Asanoa sp. WMMD1127: one gene and its partner. The protein of the gene in region 1 interacts with the protein of each later gene in a pairwise test. Links are inferred from orthologs where the notes say so. Each region holds a gene or a part of one and is shown in the gene's direction. Other genes may lie near its edges.

What was found. The genes of interacting proteins can lie anywhere in the genome.
Region 2: the proteins of O7635_RS02945 (region 1) and O7635_RS34975 interact in binary tests that used the Escherichia coli proteins (3 or more experiments, as listed by UniProt). The link is inferred for Asanoa sp. WMMD1127 from one-to-one orthologs.

Annotation. Positions count from the first base shown.
Region 1 is NZ_JARUBP010000001.1:590,729-595,823, forward strand. Bases 1-2,984 are described here. They hold O7635_RS02945 (transglycosylase domain-containing protein), read left to right. Parts: upstream 1-323; coding sequence 324-2,645; downstream 2,646-2,984. Other genes in these bases: O7635_RS02940 (DUF998 domain-containing protein), read right to left, coding at 1-211; O7635_RS02950 (ABC transporter permease), read right to left, coding at 2,727-2,984. Also shown: more of O7635_RS02950, read right to left, coding at 2,985-3,470; O7635_RS02955 (ATP-binding cassette domain-containing protein), read right to left, coding at 3,467-4,402; O7635_RS02960 (BTAD domain-containing putative transcriptional regulator), read right to left, coding at 4,653-5,095. UniProt on the Escherichia coli protein: Cell wall formation. Synthesis of cross-linked peptidoglycan from the lipid intermediates.
Region 2 is NZ_JARUBP010000001.1:7,322,204-7,326,400, reverse strand. The notes cover bases 173-3,159. They hold O7635_RS34975 (penicillin-binding transpeptidase domain-containing protein), read left to right. Parts: upstream 173-479; coding sequence 480-2,840; downstream 2,841-3,159. Other genes in these bases: O7635_RS34970 (UDP-N-acetylmuramoyl-L-alanyl-D-glutamate--2,6-diaminopimelate ligase), read left to right, coding at 2,853-3,159; O7635_RS34980 (hypothetical protein), read left to right, coding at 173-477. Also shown: more of O7635_RS34980, read left to right, coding at 1-172; more of O7635_RS34970, read left to right, coding at 3,160-4,197. UniProt on the Escherichia coli protein: Essential cell division protein that catalyzes cross-linking of the peptidoglycan cell wall at the division septum. Required for localization of FtsN.

The DNA of each region.
Region 1 (5,095 bases):
AGTTGCCGACCTGGATCCAGCCGAGCTCCCCGAGGCTCAGCAGGCTCAACGGATGCACGGCGGGATCGAAACCCGCCCGCGTCAGCGATTGAGTGAGCACCAGCCCGACGAAGAGCGGCCCCGCCAGCGCCCCGCACACCAGCATGGCCCTGGTGCGACCGGCGATGACGCTCGCCTCAGCGCTGCCGGACCCGGCGGACACGGCCGTCATCCCGTTCTCCTGACTTCTCGACGTTACTGAACTTGTTGGTTCACTATAAGCACGACGCGAGTCCACCCGTCAAGGCCGATTGTGGGTGGTCGTGAGCGGGTACCGCTGTGCGATGTCCCAGATGCCGAGCGACGCGGTCGCGGCGGGCTCCGGCCGACCGGCCAACGCCCCGGGCAAGCGCTCGCGCCGCAAGACGTGGCTGGTCAGCGGCCTGGCCGTGTTACTCATCATGTGCGGTGGCGGGGCGGCGATCGGCGCGTACTACGTCGACACCGTGCCGCCGCCCGACGAGTTGGTGCTGCCGGAGTCGACGACGGTCTACTACGCCGACGGGAAGACGCCGATGGCGAAGCTGGGCACCGAGAATCGCACGATCCTGCCGTACGAGCAGATCAACGACGCGGTCAAGCAGGCCATTGTGGCGGCCGAGGATCGGACGTTCTGGACGAACGAGGGCATCGACTTCCGCGGTGTGCTGCGCGCCGCGTGGAACAACGTCACCGGCGGTGATCGGCAGGGCGCCTCGACGATCACCCAGCAGTACGCCCGGATCGCCGCCGATCTGCGCGGCGTCACCTACTCCCGCAAGCTGCGCGAGGCCGTCATGGCCTGGAAACTGGACGACAACCACAGCAAGGACGAGATACTCGGCTTCTATCTCAACACCGTGCCGTTCGGCCGCGGGGCGTACGGCATCGAGGCGGCGGCGCAGACGTTCTTCGGCAAGACGGCCCGCAAGGACGCGCCCCGCGAGAGCCAGCTGACCCAGTCGGAGGCCGCTGTGCTGGCCGCGATGGTCAAGCAGCCGGAGGCGAACCCGGACGACCCCGAGGGCCAGCCGGGCTACGACCCGAAGCGCAACGACAAGGCTCGCCAGAACTCGATCGAGCGGTGGCGATACATCCGTGACGGGATGGTCGCGCTGGGCTATCTGTCCGCGGCCGAGGGCGCGGATCTCGCCTACCCGGACACCGTCCGTGACTACGATCCCCGGGCCGGTCAGTCCGGCCTCGACCGGCCGGCCGGGCTCGTCGTCAACCACGTGCTGAGCGAGCTGCGCGGCACCGAGCCGTTCAAGGACCGCCCGTTCGACTACGTCCGCAACGGCGGCTTCCGGATCGTGACGACGGTCGACAAGCGCGCACAGGACGCGGCCGAGGCCGCCGCGAACATCCACGGCGACAAGGCGCCGGACGTCGTGCGGGGACAACCCAGGAACTGGCAGTCCGCCCTGGTGGCCGTGGAGCCCGGCAGCGGCCGGGTGCTCGCGTACTACGGCGGCGACGACGGGCTCGGCGCCGACTACGCGGGCTGGTACCTCGACGACGAGGGCCAGGCCGCGGGGTTCGGGCAGCACCCACCGGGCTCGTCGTTCAAGGTGTACGACCTCGCGGAGGCGCTGCGGAACGGCATCTCGCCGAAGCAGCGCTTCGACTCCCCCGCGACCCAGGAGTTCCCGAAGAGCGGCCGCACCCGCGACAGCGCGGCCGGTCCGATCCGCAACTCCGGCAGTGCGGCCTGCCAGCCGCAGTGCGCGCTGTGGGAGGCGACCGTCGCGTCGTTGAACACCACGTACTTCGGGCTCACCGAGCAGCTCGGCGTGCCCGCCGTCATCGACATGGCGCGCAAGGCCGGCGTCGAGTCGATGTGGGCCAACGAGCAGGGCAAGCCCGAGCCCGTGCGGGTCGACCTGCGCGAGACGTCAGGCCAGGAAGCCGCATCGCGGTTCTCCACCGAGGTCGGCATCGGCCAGTACGGCATCACCGTGCAGGACCACGCCAACGGCATGGCGACGTTCGCGGCCGGCGGCAAGCGCGCGAACGCACACTTCGTCCGGTCGGTGTCCAAAGGGGACGACGAGCTCTACCAGGAGCAGTTGACGCAAACGGACGTGGGACTCAGCCCGGAGCAGGCCAAGCAGCTCAACTGGACGCTGCGCCGGGTCGAGGCCGCGAAGGTGCCGGACTGGGACGCGGCAGGCAAGACCGGCACGTGGCAGGCCGGCAAGAGCACCACGCAGAACCTGCACGCCTGGATGGTCGGCTACACCGGCGCGATGGCCGCGGCCGTCTGGCTCGGCACCACGGACGGCAAGCCGCTGCGCACCAAGGACGGCAGCTACGACGTGTACGGCGCGAGCCATCCGGGACGGATCTGGCAGCAGTTCATGACCGAGGCGGCAAAGGCGATGGACCTCGACCCGGACGACCACCGGTTCGCGCAGCCGGCGTTCCCGCAGGAAACGCCGTCCGCGGCCCCCACGGCGGAAACGCCGGCGCCGTCGACCGGCAGTCCCGAGCCGACCGACACACCGCAACCGACGCCGTCGACCGAGCCGACGCCCACGCCCGCACCGACCAAGCCACCGAAGCCGACCCCCACCACCCGCCCGTCCAACCCGGTCACGCCGCCCCCACCACGAGAAGCGGCATGATCCAGACCTTGGCGAAGACAGCGCCGCCCTGGGCGACGTTCGCCCAGGGCGGCACGCGGTCGGCAGCCGTTGGCGTGGCCGTCAGGCCCGCTTCGTGAAGGTCGAGCGTGCCCAGGCGTAGCCGACGACCGCGATGGCCACGCACCAGATCAGGGCGGGGATCACGTCCCCGGCTGCCGGTACGCCGTTGAGAAGTCCGCGCACGGTCTCGATGATCGGCGTAAAAGGCTGGTATTCGGCGAACTGCCGCAGGCCGGGTCCCATCTTCTCGGCGGGAACGATGGCGCTGCTGAAGAACGGCAACATGACCAGCGGTACGGTGGCCAGGCCCGCGGTCTCCGGGGACTTGGCCGAGAGCCCCAGCGCGACGGTGAACCATCCGGCCGCGACGGCGAGCAGCACGACGATTCCCGCGATGGCGAGCCAGTCGCGCAGGCCGGCGGTCGGGCTGAAGCCGAGCAGGAACGCGACGCCGACGAGGGCGGCGATGGCGATCAGGTTGGTCAACACACTGGCGACGACGTGGCCGGTGAGCACCGCGCCGCGGGACACGTCCATGACCTTGAACCGGTTGATGATGCCCTTGGTCATGTCGGCGTTGACGGACGTCGCGACCGATCCGAGGCCGTAGCAGACGGCCAGCAGCATCAGCCCCGGCGTGGCGTAGTCGATGTAGTCGACGCCGACGGCGAAAGCGTCGCCGAACATGTACACGAACATCAGCATGATCACGATCGGCATCAGGACCGCGTTGAACACCGAGGTGGGGTTGCGGGCTATGTGCTTGGCGTTGCGGCGCAGCATCACCAGCGCGTGGGACTTCATGGTGCGACCACCTCTGCGGTGTGGCCCGTGAGGGCGAGGAAGACGTCGTCGAGGTCGGGGGTGTGCACCGACAGTTCGTCGGCTTCGAGGGAGTACTCGTCGAGCCGATCCAGCAGGGCCCGCAGCGACTTGGTCCCGCCGTCGCCCGGTACCCGCAGCGTCAGGGCGTCGTCGTCGCGGGTGGCTTCGGGTAGGGCCTGCGCGGCGGCGGCGAGCTCCACGGCGGTGGTGAACCGCAACCGCACGTGGGTGCCGGGGATCTGGCGCTTGAGCTCGTCGGGTGTGCCCTGGGCGACCAGGCGGCCCTGGTCGAGCACCGCGATCCGGTCGGCGAGCTGGTCGGCCTCCTCCAGGTACTGCGTGGTGAGGAAGACGGTGACGCCGTCGGAGACCAGCCCGCGCACGATCGACCACATGGTGTGCCGGCTGCGCGGGTCCAGTCCGGTGGTCGGCTCGTCCAGGAAGATGATCTGCGGGTTGCCGACGAGGGTCATCGCCAGGTCGAGTTTGCGGCGCATGCCGCCGGAGTAGGTCGAGGCGGCCTTGTCCGCCGATCCGGTGAGCTCGAACCGTTCCAGCAGCTCGGTGACGACGCGCTCGCCGTGGCGCACGCTGCTGAGGTCGACCATCAGCCGCAGGTTCTCGCGGCCGGTCAGCAGCTCGTCGACGGCGGCGAACTGGCCGGTGACGCCGATCGCGGCACGCACCAGCCTGGCCTCGGTCGCGACGTCGTGGCCGGCGACGCGGACTGTCCCGCCGTCGGCCTTCATCAGGGTGGTCAGCACGTTGACGGTGGTGGTCTTGCCCGCCCCGTTCGGGCCGAGCAGCGAGAACACCGTGCCCGCCGGGATCTCGAAGTCGATCCCGTCGAGCACGACCTTGTCCTTGTACGCCTTGCGTAGCCCGGAGACCGCGACCGCGGGCGTCGTCACGCGGTCACCTCCGCCGCGGCTGTGGAGAGCTTCAGTTCGTCCTGCCCGGACAGGGAGATGGGCATGGTGCTGTGCTCCTTGCGAGTCGTGATCGTCGGTCCGCGCCGTGGCGCGGACGCCGGGGCGGTCTGCCGCCTCGATGGCTCGAACGATCGCGCCTAGCGCTGTCGCCAGATCGTCGCGGGGCTGTCGCGGCGCTGTCACCGGCGCCGACACGGCCGCTCGCGGCAGGCCTAGCTGGTGCGATCAGTCACGGGGCGGCCAGGGCCGCGATCCGTTCCAGCGCGTCCTGCCTCGGCAGGGCTGCTCCCCGGCGGTAGATCTCGCGGTAGCCGGCGGCACCGAGGGTTCGGCCGAGCTCGATCCTCAGCCGGGCCACGAATTTGTCGGTATCTTGTGATCGTCCGCGGATGGCCTCGCTCATGCCGAGCGTCTCGGCCGCGCGCTCCGGTTCGCCTTCCAGCATCAGCAACCGGGCCACGCACTCCGCGTGGACCGCGATGGTAGCGCTGTTACCGAAGGTGAAGGTGCCGCGCAGCGCCCTGGGCAGCTGTTCGCGTGCCCCAGCCACCGCCCCTTCCGCGAGCCGGTTGTAGAGTCTGCCGGCTGCCAGCAGGTCGCGGCGTAGTTCGTCGGGAAAGGGCAGGCGGTGCAGCAGTGTTTCGAGCTGATCCAGCGCACGGTCAGCCGCTT
Region 2 (4,197 bases), 6.7 Mb from region 1 along the record:
CACCGGATGGACCCGCGGGGCCGGGACGCCGCGCGGCGGTTCCCGACGGAGGGCAGTGCCGCCCTGCGTCCGAAGGAGCAGCCGAAGCAGCCCGCGGCCGCGGGGCCACGGCTCAAGGTCGCTCCGCCGCCGCCGGTGACCGGGCCGCGCGTGCCGTTCGTGGCGCTGATCCTGGTGCTGGTGGTCGGTGGCGTGCTCGGCATCCTGGTGGTCAACACGAAGATCGCCGAGAACGCGTTCCGGATCGAGCGGCTGAAGGAGTCGGGCGCCGCGCTCGACCTCCAGCAGCAGGAGCTGCAGCGGGAGATCGCCCAGGCGAAGGCGCCGGGCAACCTGACCGCGCAGGCCCGCAAGCTCGGCATGGTCGGCGGGGGCGACCCGGCCTACATCCGGCTGCAGGACGGCAAGGTCATCGGGATCCCGAAGCCGGGCGCCGGCGCGCCGTCGGTGACGAGCGACCAGACCGCGGGGCGGTAGGCGTGCCGCCGCGGACGCCGGACCCCCGGCGCGACCCGCCCGCGGCGCGCCGGAACCCGCCACGGGGCGGCCGGCCCGACGACGACGGTCCCGCCCCGGCCCGCAGCGGCCGGGGCGGGATCTTCGAGGCGCAGGCCTACACGCCGCGCGGGCGGTCCGTGCGCGAGCAGGCGCGGACGCGGACGCCCCGGGCCACGCCGGAAGCGCCGGCGGAGCCGCCGACGCTGCGGGTCGTGGACGGTGGCCGGGCCGACGAGCCACGCACCACCACGCGCCCACCGGCGGCCCGGACGGCCGCGCCATCGGACCGGACCGGCGGGGCGGCGGGCCGGACCGGTGGCGCGGCGGGCCGGGCCGGTGGCGCGGCGGGCCGGACCGCCGGTGCGGCCGCCCGGACCGGGACCGCGGCCGGCGGGCGTCCGGCGAAGGCGACGGGCCGTGGCGCCGGCACCGCGGCGGGGGGCCGCACCGGGGCCGCGGGCCGTGGCACGACGGGCGCCGGGCGGGCCGGCTCGGCCGGCGGCCCGGCGAAGAAGGCGACCCGGACGACGACCGGCCGCACCGGCGGTCCGGCGAAGGGCGGGGCGACCGCGCCCCGGCCGCCCCTGCGCCGCAAGCCGCGGGCGCGACCCAAGCTGGCCGACCCCAACCGGCGCCTGCGCCTGGGCGCGTTCCTCGCGCTGGCCATGTTCGCCTGCATCGGCATCCGGCTGGTCACCCTGCAGATCATGCCGACCCCCGCGTACGCCGACGGCGGCATCGAGGACCGCCTGCGCAGCGTGACCCTGTTCGCCTCCCGGGGCGGCATCTACGACCGCTCGGGCGTGCCCCTGACGCACAGCGTCGAGGCCCGCTACATCTACGCCGACCCGGAGATGGTCAAGAACCCGGCCGAGGCCGCCACGAAGCTCTCGCCGCTGCTCGGGGTGGCCCGCTCCGACCTCGAGAAGCGGATGGCCAAGCGCAAGCTGCCCACCGGCGTCTGGTCGAACTTCTCGTGGCTGGCCCGCGGTGTGCCGATCGAGCAGGCCCAGCAGGTGATGGCGCTCAACATCGCCGGCATCGGCATCGGCCGCGACGAGCGCCGGGAGATCCCGGGCGCCGACCTGGCCGCCAACCTGATCGGCTTCACCGGCGAGGACATGACCGGCCTGGAAGGGCTGGAGATGCGCTACGACGACGTGCTGCGCGGCACCAACGGCAAGCACCGGTTCGAGGCCGGCAACGGCAACCTCGACACCCCGATCCCCGGCGGCTACAACGAGGTCGTACCGGCCAAGCCCGGCAGCTCGCTGACCCTGACCATCGACCGAGACCTGCAGTACGAGATCCAGCGGTCGCTCAGCGAGAACATCCGCGCCCGGAAGGGCACCGTCGGCGCGGCCGTGGTGCTCGACGTCAAGACCGGCGAGGTGCTGGCCCAGGCGAGCCAGCCGACCTACAACGCGGCCGACTGGGAGGGCTTCAAGGCCACCGACCGGGAGGACGCGGCGACCTCGTTCGTCGTCGACCCGGGCTCGGTGCACAAGGCGATCATCTTCGGCGCGGGCCTCGAGGAAGGGGTGATCACGCCGAAGACGGTCTGGCGGATCCCCTCGACGATCCGCAAGGCCGACGTGACCTACGCCGACACGCACCCGGCCAACAACGCGAAGATGTCGATGGCCGGCGCGCTGGCGTACTCGTCGAACGTCACGACCATCAAGATCGCGGACCAGCTCGGTGCGCAGAAGGTCTACGACTACCAGCTCAAGTTCGGCCTCGGTAAGCCGACGGGAGAGGGGATGCCGGGTGAGGCGAGCGGGCGCGTGCTGCCGCCGGACGAGTGGAACGGCTCCTCGCCGGGCTCGATCCCGATCGGGCACAGCGTCGACGTGACCCCGCTGCAGATGGCGGCCGTCTACGCCGCGATCGCCAACGACGGCGCCTGGATCCAGCCGCACCTGATCAAGGAGACCGTCACGGGGGACGGGCGGCACGTGGCCCCGACGGCCCCGGAGACCCGGCAGGTGCTCAGCCCCAAGCACGCGGCCGAGCTCCGCACGCTGATGGAGGCGGTGACCACGATCCCGGACGCGACCGGTGTGTCCGGCCGGATCAAGGGTTACCGGGTGGCCGGCAAGACGGGCACCGGCAAGCGCGTGGTCGACGGACAGTACGCGCCTGGCGACGTGGCGTCGTTCATCGGCATGGCGCCGGCCGAGGCGCCCCGCTACGTGGTCGCGGTGTTCGCCTACACCCCGGGCGGGGGTGGCGGCGACGTCGCGGGGCCGGCGTTCCGCGAGATGATGCAGTACACGCTGCAGCACTACCGCGTGCCGCCGAGCACCAAGGCCGCGCCGAAGTACACGGCCTTTCCGTAGATCAGCGTGGGTATGCGGAAGCCGGGCACGGACCGGGTAGGGTCTGACGCCGTGCCCGGCAATCCGCGCCCCCGCGCCGTCGCTCCCGTCCGGCTCGCCGACCTGGCGGCCCTGGTCGGGGCCGGCATCGATGCCGCGACCGACGTCGCGGTGACCGGGATCACCCATGCCAGCGGCGAGGTGCGCCCCGGCGACCTCTACGCCGCGCTGCCCGGCGCCCGCCGGCACGGCGCCGAGTTCGTCCCGGCGGTGGCCGCGGCCGGCGCGGTCGCGGTGCTGACCGACCCGGCCGGCGCCCCCGCCGCGGCGGCGGCGGGCCTGCCGGCGATCGTGGTCGACGACCCGCGCGAGGCGCTCGGCGCGGTCGCCGCCCGCGTCTACGGCGACCCCACGGCGGACCTGGCCGTCATCGGCCTCACCGGCACCGCAGGCAAGACGTCGACCGCCTACCTGGTCGAGTCCGGGCTGCGCGCGGCCGGCCACGTGACCGGGCTGATCGGCACCGTCGAGACGCGCCTCGGCGACCTCGTCGTCGACAGCGTGCGCACCACCCCGGAGGCCACCGACCTGCACGCCCTGCTGGCGGTCGCCCGCGAGCAGGGTGTCACCGCGGTCGTCATGGAGGTGTCGAGCCACGCCCTGGCGATGGGCCGCGTCGGCGGCGTGCGCTTCGCGGTCGGCGGCTACACCAACTTCGGCCAGGACCACCTCGACTTCCACGCCGACCGCGACGACTACTTCGCCGCCAAGGCCCGGCTCTTCGACGGGCGCTGCCGGGTCGAGATCCTCAACTTCGACGACCCGGCCCTGACGCCGCTGCGCAAGCCCGCCACCGTCACCTACTCGGCCGCCGGCGACCGCGCCGCGACCTGGTGGGCCGACGGGGTCGCCGACGCCGGCTACGGCCAGGCCTTCACGGCGCACGGCCCGGCCGGCGCCGTCGACGCCGGCGTCGCCCTGCCCGGCCTGCACAACGTGGCCAACGCGCTGCTCGCGATCGCCTCGCTGGCCGCGGTCGGCGTCGACCCGGCCACCGCGGCGGCCGGCGTGGCCGCCTGCCCGGGCGTGCCGGGCCGGCTCGAGGTGGTCGACGCGCCGGGCCCCGTCATCGGCGTCGTCGACTACGCGCACAAGCCCGACGCGATCGTGGCCGCGCTGCGCGCGCTGCGCGCCCGGGCGCAGTCGCGAGGCGGCCGGCTGATCTGCGTGATCGGCGCGGGCGGCGACCGCGACCGGGGCAAGCGCCCGCTGATGGGCGCCGCCGCGGCCGAGGGCGCCGACCTGGTGCTGGTGACCGACGACAACCCGCGCACCGAGGAGCCGGCCGCGATCCGGGCCGAGGTCCTGACCGGCGCGC